DNA from 3 places in the Variovorax sp. 01T432 genome. Region 1 is predicted to be linked to each of the others. Evidence: predicted binding sites of a transcription regulator. Region 1 holds the regulator's gene; each other region holds the start of a gene.
What was found. The regulator sigma-54, encoded in region 1, starts transcription at its own class of promoters, with help from an activator protein. The targets are predictions, from matches to a motif close to TGGCANGNAANCTGCTTT.
Positions count from the first base shown of each region.

Region 2: the regulator sigma-54 is predicted to act here: its motif matches at 4,098-4,115, upstream of atzF (allophanate hydrolase).
Region 3: the regulator sigma-54 is predicted to act here: its motif matches at 2,715-2,732, upstream of glnA (type I glutamate--ammonia ligase).

Region 1 covers NZ_JBFTPS010000070.1:13,481-19,359, reverse strand. Annotated here, with positions in the region: gene AC1DNF_RS31880 (THUMP domain-containing class I SAM-dependent RNA methyltransferase) at 1-1,066, opposite strand, end outside; gene AC1DNF_RS31875 (sensor histidine kinase) at 1,128-2,903, shown strand; gene AC1DNF_RS31870 (RNA polymerase factor sigma-54) at 2,928-4,517, opposite strand; gene lptB (LPS export ABC transporter ATP-binding protein) at 4,627-5,418, opposite strand; gene lptA (lipopolysaccharide transport periplasmic protein LptA) at 5,418-5,879, opposite strand, start outside.
Region 2 covers NZ_JBFTPS010000026.1:34,304-40,182, reverse strand. Annotated here, with positions in the region: gene AC1DNF_RS19880 (ABC transporter ATP-binding protein) at 1-470, opposite strand, end outside; gene AC1DNF_RS19875 (ABC transporter permease) at 467-1,303, opposite strand; gene AC1DNF_RS19870 (ABC transporter substrate-binding protein) at 1,306-2,319, opposite strand; gene atzF (allophanate hydrolase) at 2,360-4,066, opposite strand; gene AC1DNF_RS19860 (AmpG family muropeptide MFS transporter) at 4,230-5,573, shown strand; gene AC1DNF_RS19855 (FitA-like ribbon-helix-helix domain-containing protein) at 5,623-5,879, shown strand, end outside.
Region 3 covers NZ_JBFTPS010000011.1:78,328-84,206, forward strand. Annotated here, with positions in the region: gene glnL (nitrogen regulation protein NR(II)) at 1-554, opposite strand, end outside; gene AC1DNF_RS11380 (hypothetical protein) at 613-1,116, opposite strand; gene glnA (type I glutamate--ammonia ligase) at 1,254-2,669, opposite strand; gene AC1DNF_RS11390 (competence/damage-inducible protein A) at 2,816-3,616, opposite strand; gene AC1DNF_RS11395 (EI24 domain-containing protein) at 3,613-4,485, opposite strand; gene AC1DNF_RS11400 (sterol desaturase family protein) at 4,532-5,503, opposite strand; gene AC1DNF_RS11405 (polysaccharide deacetylase family protein) at 5,535-5,879, opposite strand, start outside.

The DNA.
Region 1 (5,879 bases):
TCTTCCAGTGGCTGGCGAGCTGCACGAAGAATTCACCGCCGTCCTCGGTCTGCGCTTCCTCGCGGCCCTGGGCACGCGCCACGCCGCCGACCTCGATGCGCTCGCCGTAGGGCGGGTTGAGCACGATGACGCCGGAGGGCGCGGGCGGCATGCGCTGCAAGGCGTCGCCGCCGCGGAACTGCACCGCCGCCGCGACGCCGGCGCGCTCGGCGTTGCGTTCGGCGAAGTCGACCATGCGGTGCGAGACGTCGGAGCCGAAGATGACGGGAGCCGCCGCTTCCGCCGGCGGCGCGGCGGGCTGTGCCTCGGCCTTGAGCGCCGCCCACACGTGCGGCTGGAAGGGAAGCAGCTTCTCGAAGCCGAAGCGCCGCAACGATCCCGCCGCGATGCCGAGCGCGATCTGCGCGGCCTCGATAACGATGGTGCCGCTGCCGCAGCAGGGGTCGTACAACGGCTGGGTCGAGACCGCGCCGGTTTCCGGGTTCCACCAGCCGCTGGCGGCGAGCATGGCGGCGGCCAGGGTTTCCTTGAGTGGCGCATCGCCCTTGTCCTGCCGCCAGCCGCGCTTGAAGAGCGGCTCGCCGGAGGTGTCGATGTAGAGGGTGCACGCGTCGGTGGTCAGGTGCGCGAACACGCGGCTGTCGGGCCACTGGGTCTCGATGCTGGGGCGCACGCCGCCGGCCTTGGCGCGGAAGCGGTCGGCAATGGCGTCCTTGATGCGCAGGGTGGCGAAGTTGAGGCTCTGCAGCGGGCTGTGCTGCGCGGTGGTCTCGATCTTGAAGGTCTGCTTGGGCGTGAACCAGATCTCCCAGGCCACGCCGCTGGCGATGGCGTAGAGGTCGTGCTCGTTGCGATAGGGCGCATGGGCGAGTTCGATCAGCACGCGCTGCGAGAGCCGGCTGTGGAGGTTGAGCTTCATGGCGTCGCGCCAGTCGGCCTGCACGCGCACGCCGCCGCGCAAGGTCAGCAGGTCCTGGCCGGCGCGGCCGGTGAGGGCGTGCACTTCCTGCGCGAGGAAATCCTCGACACCGGCTGCACAGGGGAGGAATAGCGAGAGGTCGTTCACGCGACCATTGTCGCCGCTGGCCACCCCGAATGGACCCGGCTGCTCTATAGTGCATCCGCCGATGAGCCCACCACCCGCCCCTGCCCATCCTGAGCTGCTCGAGGCGGACGCGTTTGCCATCCGATGCGAGGTGCTTCGCCTGAGCGCCCAGCCGAGCGGCCCGGTGCTGTTGGTGCAGTTCCTGCTCGACTGCGGCGTGGCGGCGCTCTTTGCCTGGCAATACTCGGTCGCGCGCGCACTGGTCTGGATTGCGCTGATCGCCGTCAGCACGGCCTTGCGCGGCTTCTTTCCGCAGCGGCTGCCCGCGTCGCTCACGCCCGCCAATCTGCCGCCGGCGCTGCGCCTGCACACGGCGCGCATCGCAGTCCACGAGGCGGCGCACGGGCTGGCCGGGGTGCTGCTGTTCAACCCGGCCGACCCTACGGCGCAGTTGCTGCTGGGCGTGGTGATCATGGCAATGACGCTGTCCTCGGCGTTCTCGGTGTCCTACCACACGCCCGCGATGCAACTCGCCATCACGCTGCTGCTGGCGCCGATCATCGCGATGGGCATCATCCACGGCGCGCCGCCGATGGTGGCGCTGTCGGTGCTGGGGGTCGGGCTGCTCGCGATGGTGTGGAAACTGGTGGCGGAGCGTTCTCGCCAGTTGGAGGAGAACATCGGCCTGCGGCACAACGAGAGCACGCTGCGCGAGCAGGCGCTGGCCGGACTGCGCGAATCGCAGCAGGCGCAGGCCGACCGCCTGCGCTTCTTCTCGGCGGCCAACCATGACCTTCGCCAGCCGGTGATGGCGATGGGTCTCCAGGCCGAGGTGCTGCGCCACCAGTTGAACGCCGGCGAGGACATGGCGACGGTACAGCACACGGTCGCCTCGCTCTCGCGGGCGCAGCAGGCGCTCGAAGGGCTGACCAACCAGCTCCTGGAGATCGGGCGCATCGAGGCGGCGGCCGATCCCATCACGCCGGTCGCGGTGGCCCTGGGACCCTTGATGCACGAATTCGCGCGCCAGGGCGGCGGTGGCCGGGTGCGGGTGCGCTGCCCGGACGGCGCGGTGGCGTGGACCGACGCCGTGGCGCTGCGGCGCATTCTCGGCAACCTGATGGACAACGCGCTCAAGTTCACGCCGCGCGGCCGCGTGCTGCTGGCCTGTCGGCGCCGCAGCAACGGCTGGCGCGTGGAAGTGCGCGACGCGGGCATCGGCATCGCGCCGGACGCGCAGGAGCGCGTGTTCGGCGATTTCGAGCAGGTGGGCAACGTGGAGCGCAATCTGCAACGCGGCCACGGGCTGGGCCTCGCGATCGTGCGGCGCCTGGCGCAGCGGCTGGACGTGCAGGTGACGCTGCGTTCGAGGCTCGGACGGGGCTCGGTATTCGGATTCACGCTGCCGGCCGCGCCGGTGCATGCTGCCGTGCTGCCGGTGGCAGCCCCGGCGGGGGATGCGATGGATCACGCGACGCACGCATCACGACCGCTGCGCCCCGGGCTTGCCGTGCTGGTGGTGGAAGACAACGCGGTGGTGGCCGACAGCATCGCCGCGCTGCTGCGCCTGTGGAACGCGCGGCCGCGCGTGTACGGAAGCGCGGCCGAGGCACTCGCGCTGGCCGACCTGCACGCCATTGACTTCGCACTGTGCGACATCCGCCTGCCGGGCGCGCTCGACGGCATCGCACTGGCCCGCGAACTGCAGCGGCAAAGGCCGGAACTGGCGATCGCCCTGGTGTCGGCCGACATCGACGAAGCGACACGGCAGCTGGCCGAGGCGCGCGGCTGGCACGCGCTGCGCAAGCCCGTGCAGCCGGCCGCGCTGCGTGCGGTGTTGCAGCTGGCGCGCGTCTGACCGGCGGCTTGCGGCCGGACGCTCCTAGAGGGCCTTGCGCAGATTGGCTGGCGCGATGCGCAATGCTTCCCGGTACTTCGCCACTGTGCGGCGAGCGCATTCGATGCCTTGCTCCTTGAGCATCTCCGAGAGCTGGCTGTCGGACAGCGGCTTCTTGAGATCCTCGGCGCTCACGAACTGCTTGATCAAGGCGCGCACCGCGGTACTCGACGCGTTGCCGCCGGTCTCGGTGCCGAGCGCGGAGCCGAAGAAATACTTGAGTTCGACAGTGCCGTAGGGCGTCGCCATGTACTTGGCGGTGGTCACCCGGCTGATGGTCGACTCGTGAAGGCCCAGCTCGTCGGCGATCTCGCGCAGCACCAGCGGACGCATCGCCAGCTCGCCGTGCACGAAGAAGCTCTTCTGCCGCTCGACGATGGCGTTGGACACGCGCAGGATGGTGTCGAAGCGCTGCTGGATGTTCTTGATGAACCAGCGCGCCTCCTGCAGGCGCTGCGACAGCGCCTGGCTGCCCTCGCCCTTGTGCTGCCTGAGCGCGCCGGCATAGATGTCGTGCACGCGCAGGCGGGGCATCACCTCGGGATTGAGCATGACGCGGAACTTGGCGTTGGTGCCGTTGCCTACGCGCGTGACGATCACGTCCGGCACGACGACGTTGCGCTCGACATCCACGAAGCGGCGGCCCGGCTTGGGTTCGAGCCGGGCGATGAGTTGCAGGGCGGCGCGGACTTCTTCCTCGTTGCTGCGGGTGAGCGTGGCCAGGCGCTTGAAGTCGCGCCGGGCGAGCAGCTCCATCGGCTGTTTGCAGATCGCGAGGGCGGTCTTGCGCACCTGGGCCTCGTCGGGGCTTTCGCCCTCGTGGGCGAGGGCCCTCAGCTGGATGCTGAGGCACTCGCCGAGGTTGCGCGCGCCGACGCCGACCGGCTCCAGGCTTTGCAGCAAGCCGAGCGCGACCTGGAAGTGGTGCACCAGATCGTCGAACTGGTCGTTGTCGTCGCCCGCCAGGCCCGAGGCGAGGGCGGGCAGCGAGTCTTCGAGGTAGCCGTCGTCGTTGAGGGATTCGATCAGGAAGCGCAGGGCGGCGCGGTCGTTCTCGTTGAGGCGCAGGCCCAGCGCCTGGCGATGCAGGAAGGACTGCAGCGATTCCTGGCTGCGCGCGAGTTCGGTCGCATCGGTGCGCTCGTCGTCGCCGAGGTTGTTGGCACGCGCGGGAGCGTCGCCGCCCCATTCGGTATCGTCGGGCGCGAGGTCGATGGTGCCGTCGCCTTCCCAGTCGGGTTCGCCGTCGGCGGTATCGGTGGTGGAGGCGGCCTCGGTCTCGGCCGGGCTTGCGACAGCGGCCTCGGCCACGGAGGCCGACGGCCCGGCGCTGAATTCGCCCTCGCCCTCGGCCAGGCGGTCGTCATCGCGCACCGGCGCATCGGCCGACTCCAGGCCGAATTCCTCGCGCGTGGCTTCCTCGGCGGTGCGCTCGAGGAAGGGGTTGTCGTCGAGCATCTGCTCGACTTCCTGGCTCAATTCGAGCGTGGACAGCTGCAGCAGCCGGATCGACTGCTGAAGCTGCGGCGTCAGGGCGAGATGCTGCGATACGCGCAGCGAAAGACCTTGCTTCATGGCGCACGACAACAAGTGAGGCCGCCGCACACGGCCGCGCGATGCGGCCGGCCCGTCCCCGGCAGGGGGTCGGCGAGGCACGATGTGCGGAGCCTGGGGGTAAGCAACATTACATCCGGAAGTGTTCGCCCAGGTACACCCTTCGCACCTCGGCGTTGTCGACGATCTCCGAAGGCGTGCCTTGTGCCAGCACATGCCCGTCGCTGATGATGAATGCGTGATCGCAGATGCCCAGCGTTTCACGCACATTGTGGTCGGTGATGAGAACGCCGATGCCGCGTTCCTTCAGGAAACTGATGATCCGCTGGATCTCGATCACCGCGATCGGGTCGATGCCGGCGAAGGGCTCGTCGAGCAGGATGAAGCGCGGTTGTGTGGCGAGGGCGCGCGCGATCTCGACGCGCCGGCGCTCGCCACCCGACAGCGAGAGCGCGGACGAATCGCGCAGGTGATCGACACGCAGGTCGGTCAACAGTTCGGTGAGCCGCTCCTCGATCCGCTTGTTCGACAAGGAGACCGGCCGCCCCGAGCCATCGGGCTCGTACTGGAGCTCCAGCACGGCGCGCACGTTCTCCTCGACCGTGAGCTTGCGAAAGATCGAAGCTTCCTGCGGCAGGTAGCTCAGCCCCATGCGCGCGCGGCGATGGATGGGCATGTGCGCGATCGGCTCGCCGTCGATGGTGATCTCGCCCGCATCGGCCCGCACCAGCCCGACGATCATGTAGAAGGAGGTGGTCTTGCCCGCGCCGTTGGGGCCCAGCAGGCCGACCACTTCGCCCTTCTGCACGGCCAGCGAGACGTCCTTGACGACCGTGCGGCTGCCGTAGCTCTTCTTCAGGCCGCGCGCCTCCAGGCGGCTGCCCGCCGTGGCTGCATGGGGGTTCAGGCCGAGGGCTGCCATCACTTGCCTTGCTCGCCGCTGAGCGTGGTGCTCGGGCGCAGACCCGAACCGGCGGCGGGAAGGGTGGCGGGCGCGGCGGCCCGGGCAGGCGCCGGCGCCGCTGCCGGCGCCGCTGCCGGCGCCGCGGGCTTGGGCGTCAGGACGGCCCTCACCCGGCCGCTGGATTGCGTCGCGACGCCCGCGTTCGGCGGCAGCGAGGACCCGTTGACGCTGAAGGTGTCGTTGCTCTGGTCGTAGACGATCAGCGGTCCGCTGCTCTCGTCGTTGACAGTCGCGCCCAGCAGCCGGCGCATCACGGCGCGCCGGATGAATTTCACGTTGTCGGCGCGGCTGTCGTATTCGATCACTTCGGCTTCACCCTCGATCCATTCGTCGGGCCCGGCGTCGCGCTTCTGCTTGTAGTAGGCCAGCTTGCCCGGCGCCGCGGTGACGACGCCGTACTGGTAGCCATCCGGGTCCTG
Region 2 (5,879 bases), on a different contig from region 1:
AGCTCGTAGGGATAGCGCCTGAGATCGAACTTGACGTCGAAGGAAGCGACGAGCTCTTCCATACGGCGGTCGACCTCCGCCTTGGAGCGTCCCTCGAGCTTGAGCGGGTAGGCGATGTTGTCGATGGTGCGCATCCACGGGAACATCGCCTCGCGGTAATTCTGGAACACGTAGCCGATCCTGGTGTCCTTGAGGGACTTGCCGTCGAAGAGGATCTCGCCGGAATCGATCGGGATCAGTCCCGCGATCATGTTGATGAGCGTCGACTTCCCGCAGCCGTTGGGGCCGAACACCGAGACGATCTTGTGCTTGGGGATGTCGAGATCGAAGTTCTCGTACAGCGGCCAGCCCGCGAAGTACTTGGTCAGCCCGCGGATCGTGATGTGCGTTCCGGCGGGGCCGGGCTTGAAGGCGGGCTTGGGCACGTCGGCGTAGACCGGCCCGCCGATGACGGTTTCCGTGGCTCTCATCTTCCGCTCCAATGCACGATGCGGCGCTCGGCCACGAGAAAGAGGATGTTGAGCGCATAGCCCAGCGCACCGGCGGCGATGATGGCGGCGTACATGCTCTTGACGTTGAGCACCTGCTGCGCATCGATGATGCGATGTCCCAGGCCGCTGTCGGAGCCGATGAACATCTCCGCCACGATCACGATGACCAGCGCCATGGAGACCGCCGAGCGAAGGCCGACGAAGGAAGGCTGCAGGCTCTCCCACACGAGCACGTCCTTGAAGATCTGCCAACGCGAGGCGCCCATCACGCGCGCCGCCATCACCCGCTGCTTACGCGCGTTGATCACGCCGTAGGCGCTGTTGAAGACGACGATGAGCAGGGCGCCGAAGGCGGCAATGGCGACCTTGTTGACGTCCGAGACGCCGAAGATCAGCAGGAAGAGGGGGATCAGCGCGGAGGACGGCGTCGAGCGGAAAAAGTCGATCAGGAACTCGACGCTGCGGTACGCCTTCTCGTTGCTGCCCAGCAGGACGCCCAGCGGCACGCCGATGGCGGCAGCGATGACGAAGGCTTCCAGCGTGCGCCACACCGTGACCGCGAAGTCTCGCAACAGCGGGCCGCCCGCCAGACCCGTGACGAGCGCGGCGATGGTGTCGGCCGGCGTGGGCAACAGGATCGGCTTGATGAAGCCGAGGCGCACCACGAGGTCCCAGACGATGAAGAGCGCAAGGGGTCCGACGACGGGCAGGAACTTGGCCCACGACGGCCGCCTCGGGGCGGCCGGGATCGCGGCGGCGGAGGCCGGCGCCCAGGGCGCGGCGGCTGCGGATGTCGAGCTCGTGTCGGCCATGGTCAAGCCCTGTAGAGCAGGCCGTCCACCGGCACCTTCTTCTCGAAGATGCCCTTGTCGGTGAACAGGTCGTAGAACTTCTGGAAATAGGCGACGTCGCTCGGCTTGAACTCGTTGTAGAGCATGTACGACGCCAGCGGGACCTCGGCAGTGAGCGGGCCCTCGATGGCCGTGTAGCCCTTCATGTGCTGTCTCGCGTCATCTGGCTTGCTGCGAACCAGTTCGACGCCGCGCGCGTAGGCGGCAATGAACTTCCTGGATTCGTCCGGGTGCTTCTTGAGCATCTCGCTCGTCAGGCTTGCCGCGCCGCCGTGCCAGGGGGCCATCGGATCGCCGAGGATGTACCTGGCGACCACGCCGGCCTCGACCACGCGCGTGGTGCCGTTCATGCGCCCGACGGTGCCGGTGGGTTCCAGCGTGTAGCAGGCATCGACCTGCCCGGCCACCAGCGACGCGACGTGCTGGCCGATCGGCAACTCGGACACCTGCGCGCCGGTGGCGCCCGCGCGCTCCAGCATGGTCTTGCACAGCGTCACGTTCTGGATGCCGGGGCCTGAGGCGACCTTCTTGCCCTTGAGGTCGGCCATTGTCCTGACGGGGCTGTCCTTGGCGACGATGAACTCGTCGAGCACGAACCTGGCGTTGCTCGGATTGGTGCAGAAGATCTTGAAGAGGCCCGGCTGCGCGATCTCGCCAATGGCGAGGTTGGCCGAGCCGGTACCGTTGGCGCTGCCGTCGCAGCGCCCGGAGAGCATGGCCTCCATGACCTGCTGCGCGCCTGCGAACTTGAGCGCCTCCACATCCAGCCCGGCTTCCTTGAAGTAGCCCCGATCCACCGCGGCGAAGAAAGGCAGGCCGGCGGCGACCGGCCAGTAGCCGATGCGGATCTTGGCGGCCGTCTGCGCGCGCACGAGCCCCGGCGACGCGAGCACGGCGAGCCCGGCCGCGCCGGCCTGGAGCACCTGCCTTCGCGAACGTCGCGTGGCGGGAGAAAGCGGTGTGTCGTCGATGGCCATGGGGTTCTCCGGAGGGTGTTGAATGGGTGGGGGGCGCGCCTCAGCCCTGGGCCGCGGGGCGCGACGCGATGTAGGCGCGCCATCCGCCGTGGTGCGTGATGTCTTCGGCGCCGGCCACGGCGAGCGCCTCGCAGATGAAGCCCTGCACACTGCTGCCGTCGGCCAGCACGAGACTGCCGATGCCCAACGGGGCCGCGATGAGCGCGACGAAGCTGCCGTAGTGCACGAGCGGCATTTCCCACACCTCGACCGCGATCGCCGCCCCCTCGCCCGGCGCCACGCGCAGCAGTCCGGGCTTTGGCGGCACAGTGCCCGGCAGTGCGTACAGGCGGTACTCGGGCGCGGTTGCTGCCGCGCTCAGCAGCCGTGCACCGCGCTCCACCAGTTGCGTGTTCAAGGGCATGCCCGAGAGATGGGCGCCGACGACCGCTACCTTGACCGTCGCCGGCTGCGAGATGACCGGCAGCGCTTCGGCGGGCGGCATCGCCTCGCCGGTCGCGCCCAACGTCAGGCCGGTGGCGTGATGGAAGCGCTGGCCGAGTTCGGCGAGCTGGAAGTCGCTGCCGCACGGCCCGATCAGCGTGATGCCGAAGGGCAGGCCGTCGGCTCGCAGACTGGCGGGCACGGCGATCGCCGCGTAATCGAGCAGGTTCACGAAGTTCGTGAATTCGCCGAGGTTGCGGTTGAGCGCCACCGGATCGGCCTGCATGGCCTCGATCGTGTAGTGGGTGGGTGCGGTGGGCACCAGCAGCAGGTCGATGTCGCGCCAGATCGTCGCGGCGCGCTGGCCGAGCGCGTGCAGCTTCGTGCGGGCATCGACGAAATCGGCCGCGCTGTATCGGCGCCCCTGCGCCAGGATGCTGCGCACCGGCTCGATGACCTCCTCTTCGTGGGCATCGAAGAAGCCACGCACCGCCGCGTAGCGCTCCGCGACCAGCGCACTGTCGTAGAGCAAGGCGGCGGTCTCCGCGAGCGGCGCATAGTCCACGGCGACCGGGATACCGCCCAAGGCCTGCATCTGCCCGATGGCCGTTTCGAAGGCCGCGGCCGCGGCCTCGTCACCGAAGAAGCGCAGCGGGGACGGCACGCCGAATCGAAAGCCCCTGGCCCAGGGCGTCGTCGCCAGCGTCAGCTTGCGGGCATAGGGGTCCTCGGCGTCGAAGCCCATCGCCGCTTGCAGCACACGCGCGGCCAGGCCGACGGTCCGCGCGAAGATGGAGACGCAATCGACGCTCTGCGCCGCCGGCACCACGCCGCTGGCGCTGATCAGCCCGCGCGTGGGCTTGATGCCCACGATGTTGTTGAGCCCCGCCGGCACGCGCCCGGAGCCGGCGGTGTCGGTGCCCAGCGCAAAGTCGGCCTCGCCGGTCGCGACCACGTAGGCCGATCCGGCGCTCGACCCCCCCGACACATAGCGGGAATCGAAGCTGTTGGGCACGGCGCCATAGGGCGAGCGCGTGCCGTTCAGGCCGCAGGCGAACTGGTCGAGATTGGTCTTGCCGAGCAAGACCGCACCGGCATCGAGCAAGCGCTGCACCACACGGGCATTGCGGGCGGCCATGTGCGAGAAGGCGGGACAGGCGGCGGTGGTCGCAAGGCCGGCGGCATCGATGTTGTCCTTGACGGCAAAGCTCAGGCCGGCCAAGGGGCCCGGCGCAGCGCTCGCGCCGCCACGCATCGGCGCGGCGAGCCGTGCGATCCAGGCCTGCGGGGCCGCCTTGCCGAGCTGTCCACTTCCATGCACCATCTTCAAGCATCCTGTCTTGTGTACAAGATCAGATGCAAGCAGCGTGCCAAGTCATCCCGGGGCGGGTGGCGCCGCAAGGCGCCGGGAATTCACTCGGCCAGCCGGCGCCCGGCTCGGCCGCAGGGCTTGCGTGAATAATAGGAAGCCCTCAACGCTCTAGTTCATGTCCGCACCACCGGCTGCCGAAGCCCCCCCTTCCCTGCCCTGGCGCGACGCGCTGAAGGTCTATCTCGAACCCGCGACGCTGCGCATGCTGGCGCTGGGCTTCTCTGCGGGCCTGCCGCTGCTGCTCGTGCTGGGCACGCTCAGCTTCCGTTTGCGCGAAGCGGGGATCGACCGCACCACCATCGGCTACCTGAGCTGGGTCGGACTCGCGTACGGCTTCAAATGGGCCTGGGCGCCGCTGGTGGACCGATTGCCGATTCCGCCGCTGACCACGCTGCTCGGGCGCCGCCGCGGCTGGCTGCTGCTCGCCCAGCTGATGGTGATCGCCGGCCTGGCGGGCATGGCCTTCAGCGACCCACGCGACGGCCTGCGGCCGCTCATCGGCTTCGCGCTCGCCACGGCCTTCGGCTCGGCCACGCAGGACATCGCGCTGGACGCCTTTCGCATCGAATCGGCGGCCACGCGCAAACAGGCGGCGCTGGCCGCCGCCTACCAGACCGGCTACCGCCTGGCGATGATCTGGGCCGGCGCCGGCGTCCTGTGGATCGCGACCTGGGCCGAGATCGCCGGCGCCACCGGCTACCAGAACGGCGCCTGGAAGGCCGCCTACCTGGTGATGGCGGCGTCCATGGCAGTCGGCGTGCTCACCGTGCTCCTGTCGGCCGAGCCGGCGCGCGCCACCCTGCCCAGGCCGAAGAGTACGGCCGAATGGCTGCAGAGCGTGTTGATCGAGCCCTTCGCCGACTTCATCCGCCGCTACAAATGGCAGGCCGTGCTGATCCTGTCGCTGATCGCGATCTATCGCATCAGCGACGTCGTCATGGGCATCATGGCCAACCCCTTCTACGTCGACATGGGCTTCACCAAGGACGAGGTCGCGACCGTCAGCAAGATCTATGGCGTGGTCATGACCCTGGTCGGCGCCTTTGTCGGCGGCGTGCTGTCGATGCGCTTTGGCGTGATGCGCGTGCTGATGCTGGGCGCCGTCCTGAGCGCGGCGAGCAACCTGCTCTTCGCCTGGCTCGCAACGCGCGGCCACGACCTCCGGGGGCTGATCTTCGTGGTGTCGGCCGACAATCTGGCCGGCGGCATCGCCTCGGCGGCCTTCATCGCTTATCTGTCGAGCCTGACGAACATCAGCTACTCCGCCACGCAATATGCTCTGTTCAGTTCGCTGATGCTCCTGCTGCCGAAGTTCATCGCGGGTTATTCGGGCCTGTTCGTCGACGCCTATGACTATGGCACCTTCTTCATCGCTACCGCGGCGCTGGGCATACCTGTGCTGTTCCTGGTTGCGTTCGCGTCGCGGCTCGCCGCCAAGAACGGACGAACACCCGAATAGTCGAATCCCTGGCAAAATGGTGCCATAATAGAACCATTGTGGAGGTGTCATGGCGAACTGGTCCATCAAGGACGTGCCGGAGGATTTGGCGGAGCGGGTGCGACTGCGCGCCGCTCGAAACCATCGCTCACTGCAGGGCGAGTTGATGGCCATCATCGAGCATGCCGTGCGCAATGAGACAGAGGGCGCGGCCGCCGAGTCGCTTCCCCCGCCAGCCTGGCTGGCCCGGCCGGGCTTTGCCGGGGTCGCCACCGGCGTGAACGGCCGGACGGCCGTTCGGCGCGGCACCAAGATGATCGAGCAGAT
Region 3 (5,879 bases), on a different contig from region 1:
GTCTGGAGCCGGTCGGCTTCGTGGATGATGACCTGCGTGTACTCGATGAGGTCGCGCGACTCGACCTCCATCTGCAGGAGCTGCGCGGCACCGCGGATGCCACCCAGCGGGTTCTTGATCTCGTGCGCGAGGTTGCGGATCAGCTCCTTGTTGGCCTGGGCCTGATCGAGCAGGCGCTCTTCGCGGTCCTGCCGAACCTGCTGCTCCAGCGGCGACAGCTCGATGATCAGTTCGCCAGCCCTGTCGCTCTGCGCGAGCGTAACCTGCACGGGCATCAGCTCGTGGTTGACGCGGCGCAGCAAGGCCTCGTAGCGCAAGGTTGCGAAGTCATTGCTGCTCGCGCCATCGATGGCCGTGCGCAGCACCTGTGGCTCGTGAAAGCAGGCACCGAACTGTGAGCCTTCGAGCGTTCGGCGGGAGGTACCGAGAGCGTCCTCCAAGCCCGAGTTGGCGAACAAGACAGACCCATCGATGCGAACGACCGCAATCAAGGTGGAGAGGAGATCGAAGGCCTGAAAGCGCTTGCTGGCGGCGGCCGGTTTTCCGAAGGCCATGACTAGATGGTCGCCGAACGACCGGCGCACAGGCGCAGGGTCGAAAGCGGGCGTGCCATCAGGGATTGGCCGGCAGGCGGCCGAGTTCGCGGCGAATACCAGCGATGTCGCTCTCGTTGCGCGCGATCTCGGCTTTCATTTCGCTCACGCGGTCGAGGTACTTCTGGTAATTGCGGCTCTCGCTGCCCTGCTTCTCAGGCTCGCCGTTGTTGTACTCCTTGAGGAGTTGAGCCTGGCGCTCTTCTGCCTTCTTGAGTTCGGCCTCGAGCACCGAGCGCGCCTCGCCGTCGCGTGCGCGCTGGTCTGCCCCATTGACGCGGGGACTGCCCGCAGGGGCGCGCACCGCCGCACTGCTGGCGGCAGCCGAGGCAACCGGGCGGGTCCCCTGGACGACGGTGACGTTGCCGCCCTCCATGATCTTGCAGCCCTTCTGCTGGGCGACCGTCGCATTGTTGGTGTATTCGTTGCCGCAGCGCCAGACGCGCTCCGGCGCCTGGGCTTGGGCGGGGGCCTGCAAGCCGGCGACGGCCCCGGCCAGCAAGAGAAGGGAGACAGTCTTCATGATCAAGGATGGAGTCGCATCAGTCGGCATTTTGAGGCAATTCGATCCCAATCCCACGCCAGCGTTCCCCAAAAGAAAAAGGACGGCAAAGCCGTCCTTTTGACTGACGCCCGGCGCCCTCGAAGGGCGCCCCGCCATCAGAGCGAGTAGTACATGTCGAATTCGACCGGATGGGTGGCCATGCGGAAGCGCGTGACTTCCTGCATCTTCAGGTCGATGTAGGCATCGATGTAGGCATCGGTGAACACGCCACCCTTGGTGAGGAAGGCGCGGTCCTTGTCGAGATACTCCAGCGCCTGGTCGAGGCTGTGGCACACGGTCGGGATCAGCGCGTCTTCTTCCGGCGGCAGGTGGTACAGATCCTTGCTGGCGGCTTCGCCCGGATGGATCTTGTTCTCCACGCCGTCGAGACCGGCCATCAGCAGGGCGGCGAAGCCCAGGTAGGGGTTCATCAGCGGATCAGGGAAGCGCGCTTCGACACGGCGGCCTTTAGGGTTCGCCACGAAGGGAATGCGGATCGACGCAGAGCGGTTCTTGGCCGAGTAGGCCAGCTTCACCGGCGCCTCGAAGCCGGGCACCAGGCGCTTGTAGCTGTTGGTGCCGGGGTTCGTGATGGCATTGAGCGCGCGGGCGTGCTTGATGATGCCGCCGATGTAGTGCAGCGCATATTCGCTCAGGCCCGCATAGCCGTCGCCGGCGAACAGGTTCTTGCCGTCCTTCCACACCGACTGGTGGACGTGCATGCCGGAGCCGTTGTCGCCGACGATGGGCTTGGGCATGAAGGTCGCGGTCTTGCCGTAGGCGTGGGCGACGTTGTGGATCACGTACTTCTGCAACTGGATCCAGTCGGCGCGCTGCACCAGCGTGCTGAACTTGGTGCCGAGTTCCATCTGGCCGGCATTCGCCACTTCATGGTGATGCACTTCGACCGGGATGCCCAGCGATTCGAGCACCAGGCACATCTCGGAGCGCATGTCCTGGAAGCTGTCGACCGGCGGAACGGGGAAATAGCCGCCCTTGGTTGCCGGGCGATGGCCGGTGTTGCCGTGTTCGAACTCCTTGCCGGTGTTCCACGAAGCCTCTTCGGATTCGATCTTCACGAAGCAGCCGGACATGTCGTTCTGCCAGCGTACGCCGTCGAACACGAAGAACTCGGGTTCCGGTCCGAAGAACGCGGTATCGCCCAGGCCGGAGGCCTTCATGTACGCCTCGGCGCGCTTTGCGAGCGAGCGCGGATCACGTTCGTAGGGCTTGCCATCCGACGGGTCGATCACGTCGCAGGTCAGGATCAGCGTCGTCTCTTCGAAGAACGGATCGATGTTGGCGGTGTTCGGGTCGGGCATGAGCTGCATGTCGGACGCTTCGATGCCTTTCCAGCCAGCAATCGACGAGCCGTCGAAGGCATGGCCGTCAGTGAACTTGCCTTCGTCGAAGGCCGAGACCGGCACGGTCACGTGCTGCTCTTTGCCGCGGGTGTCGGTGAAGCGAAAGTCGATGAACTTGACCTCGTTTTCCTTGACGAGTTTGAGTACATCGGCGACGGTCTTTGCCATCAGGATCTCCTGGTTTGGATAGTGGTTGGAAGTACGGGAATTCAGGATGCAGTTTCTATGCCATTGTCACTGGCGCGGATGTGCCTTCAGCGGCCTCCGGGAACACCAAGAACAGGCAAGTTGTAACCAATTTGGTGCAGATCAGTTTATCGCACCAATTCGGGGCCAAGCCGCGCCTTAAAGGCGTGCAGGCCCTCCAGCAACGCAGCATAGGCGGCGTTGATGAGTTCGGCGTCGCCCTTGACGCCGAGTTCGATATGGCGCCCGTGCTCAGGATGATCCACGCTCGGCAGGCTGAACACCTTGATGGCGGGATGGGCATGCTCGATGGCCTCCATCAGCGGGGTGAGGGCGGCCTCCATTGCGCCATAGACGATCACTGATTTCTCCGCGACGCGCCCGTGGGCAAAGAGGCCGGCATAGCGCTCGTCGAGCACCGACTCGATCATCGGCCAGGCCATGACCGGAAAGCCGGGCACGAAGTGCACATCGCCCACGCTGAAGCCGGGGATCTTGTTGTAGGGGTTGCGGATGATCTTGGCGCCGAGCGGGAAGACGCCCATGTTGAGACGGTGCGCGTTGTCGGGACGGTCGGGCTCGTAGACGATGCCCTGCTCCCGCGCGGTGTCCTGCATGCGCTCGCGGATCAGGACCTCGGCCTCCGGATGCAGCCCCAGCGGCACGCCCAGCGCCGCGGCCGCGCATTGGCGCGTGTGGTCGTCCGGCGTGGCGCCGATGCCGCCGGTCGAGAAGACGACGTCGCCCGACGCGAAGGCGCGCGCGAGCGCCGCCGTGATGCGCGAAGGCACGTCGCCCACATACTCGGCCCAGGCCAGTTGCAGGCCGCGTGCGGCCAGCAGCTCGATGACCTTGGGCATGTGCTTGTCGGCGCGTTTGCCGGAGAGGATCTCGTCGCCGATGACGAGCAAGCCGAATGAACGGGTCATGGTGCGCCCCATTGAGTTGCGATCGCGGTGGCGTCTGCCGTACCGGCCGCGGAAGGTGAAATGGCAAGTGCCGCGCGCTGCGCCCGCAGCTGGGTCAGCGCGTCGAGGCAATAGTGCGCGAACCAGAGCGCCGAGAACGCGAACACCAGTGTGTAGATCCAGATCGCGAGCGGAACAAGAACGAAGAATGCCGCGGCGAACAGCAGCCCCGACGCCCATACGATGCTTGGCGCGGCCCCCAGGTACCCGCATAGAACGCCGATGGCGAGCAGCGGCAGCCGGTGCACCCGCAAGAGTGCCGAGCGTTCCTCCGCGCTCGCGTGTTCGGCCAGTGCATCGAAACTCATCACGCGATAGGTCAGCCAGCCCCAGATGAGCGGCGGCAGGATCAGCACGAGCGGCGGAATGAGCCAGAGCGGCATCGAGACGATCAGGGCGAGCACCGCCAGCGCAGTGAGCCCCAGCGAGCGAGCCATGCTTGCGAAGAAGGACGAGCCCTTCTTCCGCTCCAGCGTCGGGAAGCGACGCTCCGCCACCAGGCGCGTGAGAGGCGAGGCCATGAGCCCGGCAACGATGAGCAGTGAAGCCACCACGATCAGCGGTGTGGCCGCCAGCACCACGACCAGAGGTGCCAGCATGGCCGTGACATTGCCTGAGAAGAAGCGGCCGATCCAGCCCCAGACGCTGGACAGCAGGGGCCAGGCATCCAGGGCCGCGCGGGTCCACGAGACGGAAGCATCCCAGTAGAAGTAGCCGAAAAGCGCCGCCAGGACGACCATGACGCCGAGTGGCAGGAACGAAAGCACGATCACCCGGGGGTGCATGCAATAGGCTACGGATCGCCAGAAGGAATCGAGAAGAAGACGCATTGGGTGCCGAGGATAACGCCAGCGCGTGAACGAACCCGCGAAGCCCTCAGCCCCGGCCGACCAGCCGCTTGAGTCCCAGCCACTGCTGCGCCCAGAAGCCGCTGCCGTAGTTCCGGGTGCGGCCTCGCGCATCGCGCTCCACCTGATCGCGAATGCCGGTGGGGTCGTAGCGATCCTCGAAACTCACGGTGCGAAACAGCATGTCCCACCACGGCAGCAGCACGCCGAAGTTGTGCCCCCCGAGCGTGCGCGGCCCTTGCGACTCGTGCCCGATGCCGATGCTGTGGTGCAGGCGGTGGAAGCGAGGGCTGATCCAGAGCCTCTCGCCGAGCCGGCCGAAGGTCAGCCGGAGGTTCGCATGCTGCAGGCTCTGGCTGAGTTGCGTGAAGGCCACGAGCGCAATGAACTGGCCCGGCGCCACGCCGATCAATTGGGCGACGACCACGATGATCGCGTCGTGAATGATGTCGTCGAGCAGATGGTTGCGGTTGTCGCTCCACATCGTCATCTGGCGCTGAGAATGGTGCAGCGAATGGAGTGCCCACCACCAGTTGAAGCCATGCTGGCCCCGATGGATGAAGTACTCGACCAGGTCGAGCACGACGAGATAGATCGCGAAGGCGATCCATGGCACGTCGGTGACGCCGGGCCAGAGTTCGTCCAGATGAAGCGTGCCGAAGCCGGCGGCGCGCACCGTGCCGAGCACCTGGTCGAAGACCGGGTCCAGGGCGAAGAACATCGCCAGCCGGAACACGCCGAGCCGGTGGATGAGCGTATAGAGGATGTCGGTGCGGATGGCGGGCCGGTCGACCACCGGCTCGGCGGGGCGCCAGCGCTGCAAGGGGCCGACCAGGGCCACCAGGATCACGATCTGGATCAGGCCCACCAGCAGCCAGCCGGTGGCGTTGAAAGCATCCTCCACCCAGCCGCCCAGGCCGATGGCGTATACCAGCGGCTGCACGGCGGCTTCGAAGAGCCACTGCTGCAGGTGCGCGAATTGATCGGTCAGCCAGTCCATCACCATGCGATTCGATGCGCCGCGCAAAGGTTCAGGGGTGGGCGGCAATCCATTCGCGGTACGCCGGATGCTGGCGCAGCGTCTGGAAGCAGAAGCCCTTGGCCTTGAGGCCGACGATCAGCGGCTCCAGATCGGCCGGCGCCCACGGGTCCTTGCGCGACCAGATACCCAGGTGGGCGAGGAGGATGTCCCCGGGCTTGATCTTGTCGAGCGCCTGCCGGAGGAGCAGCTCGTTGCTGAACTTCTCGCTCGGCAGTTCGTCACCCAGGAAGCCCGCAGGCGCCCAGCCGACGTACTCGTAGCCGCAAGCCTTTGCGGCCGCCAGGAGTCGGGGTGAAGTCTTGCCGCCCGGCGCCCGGAACAGGGGCAGCGGTTT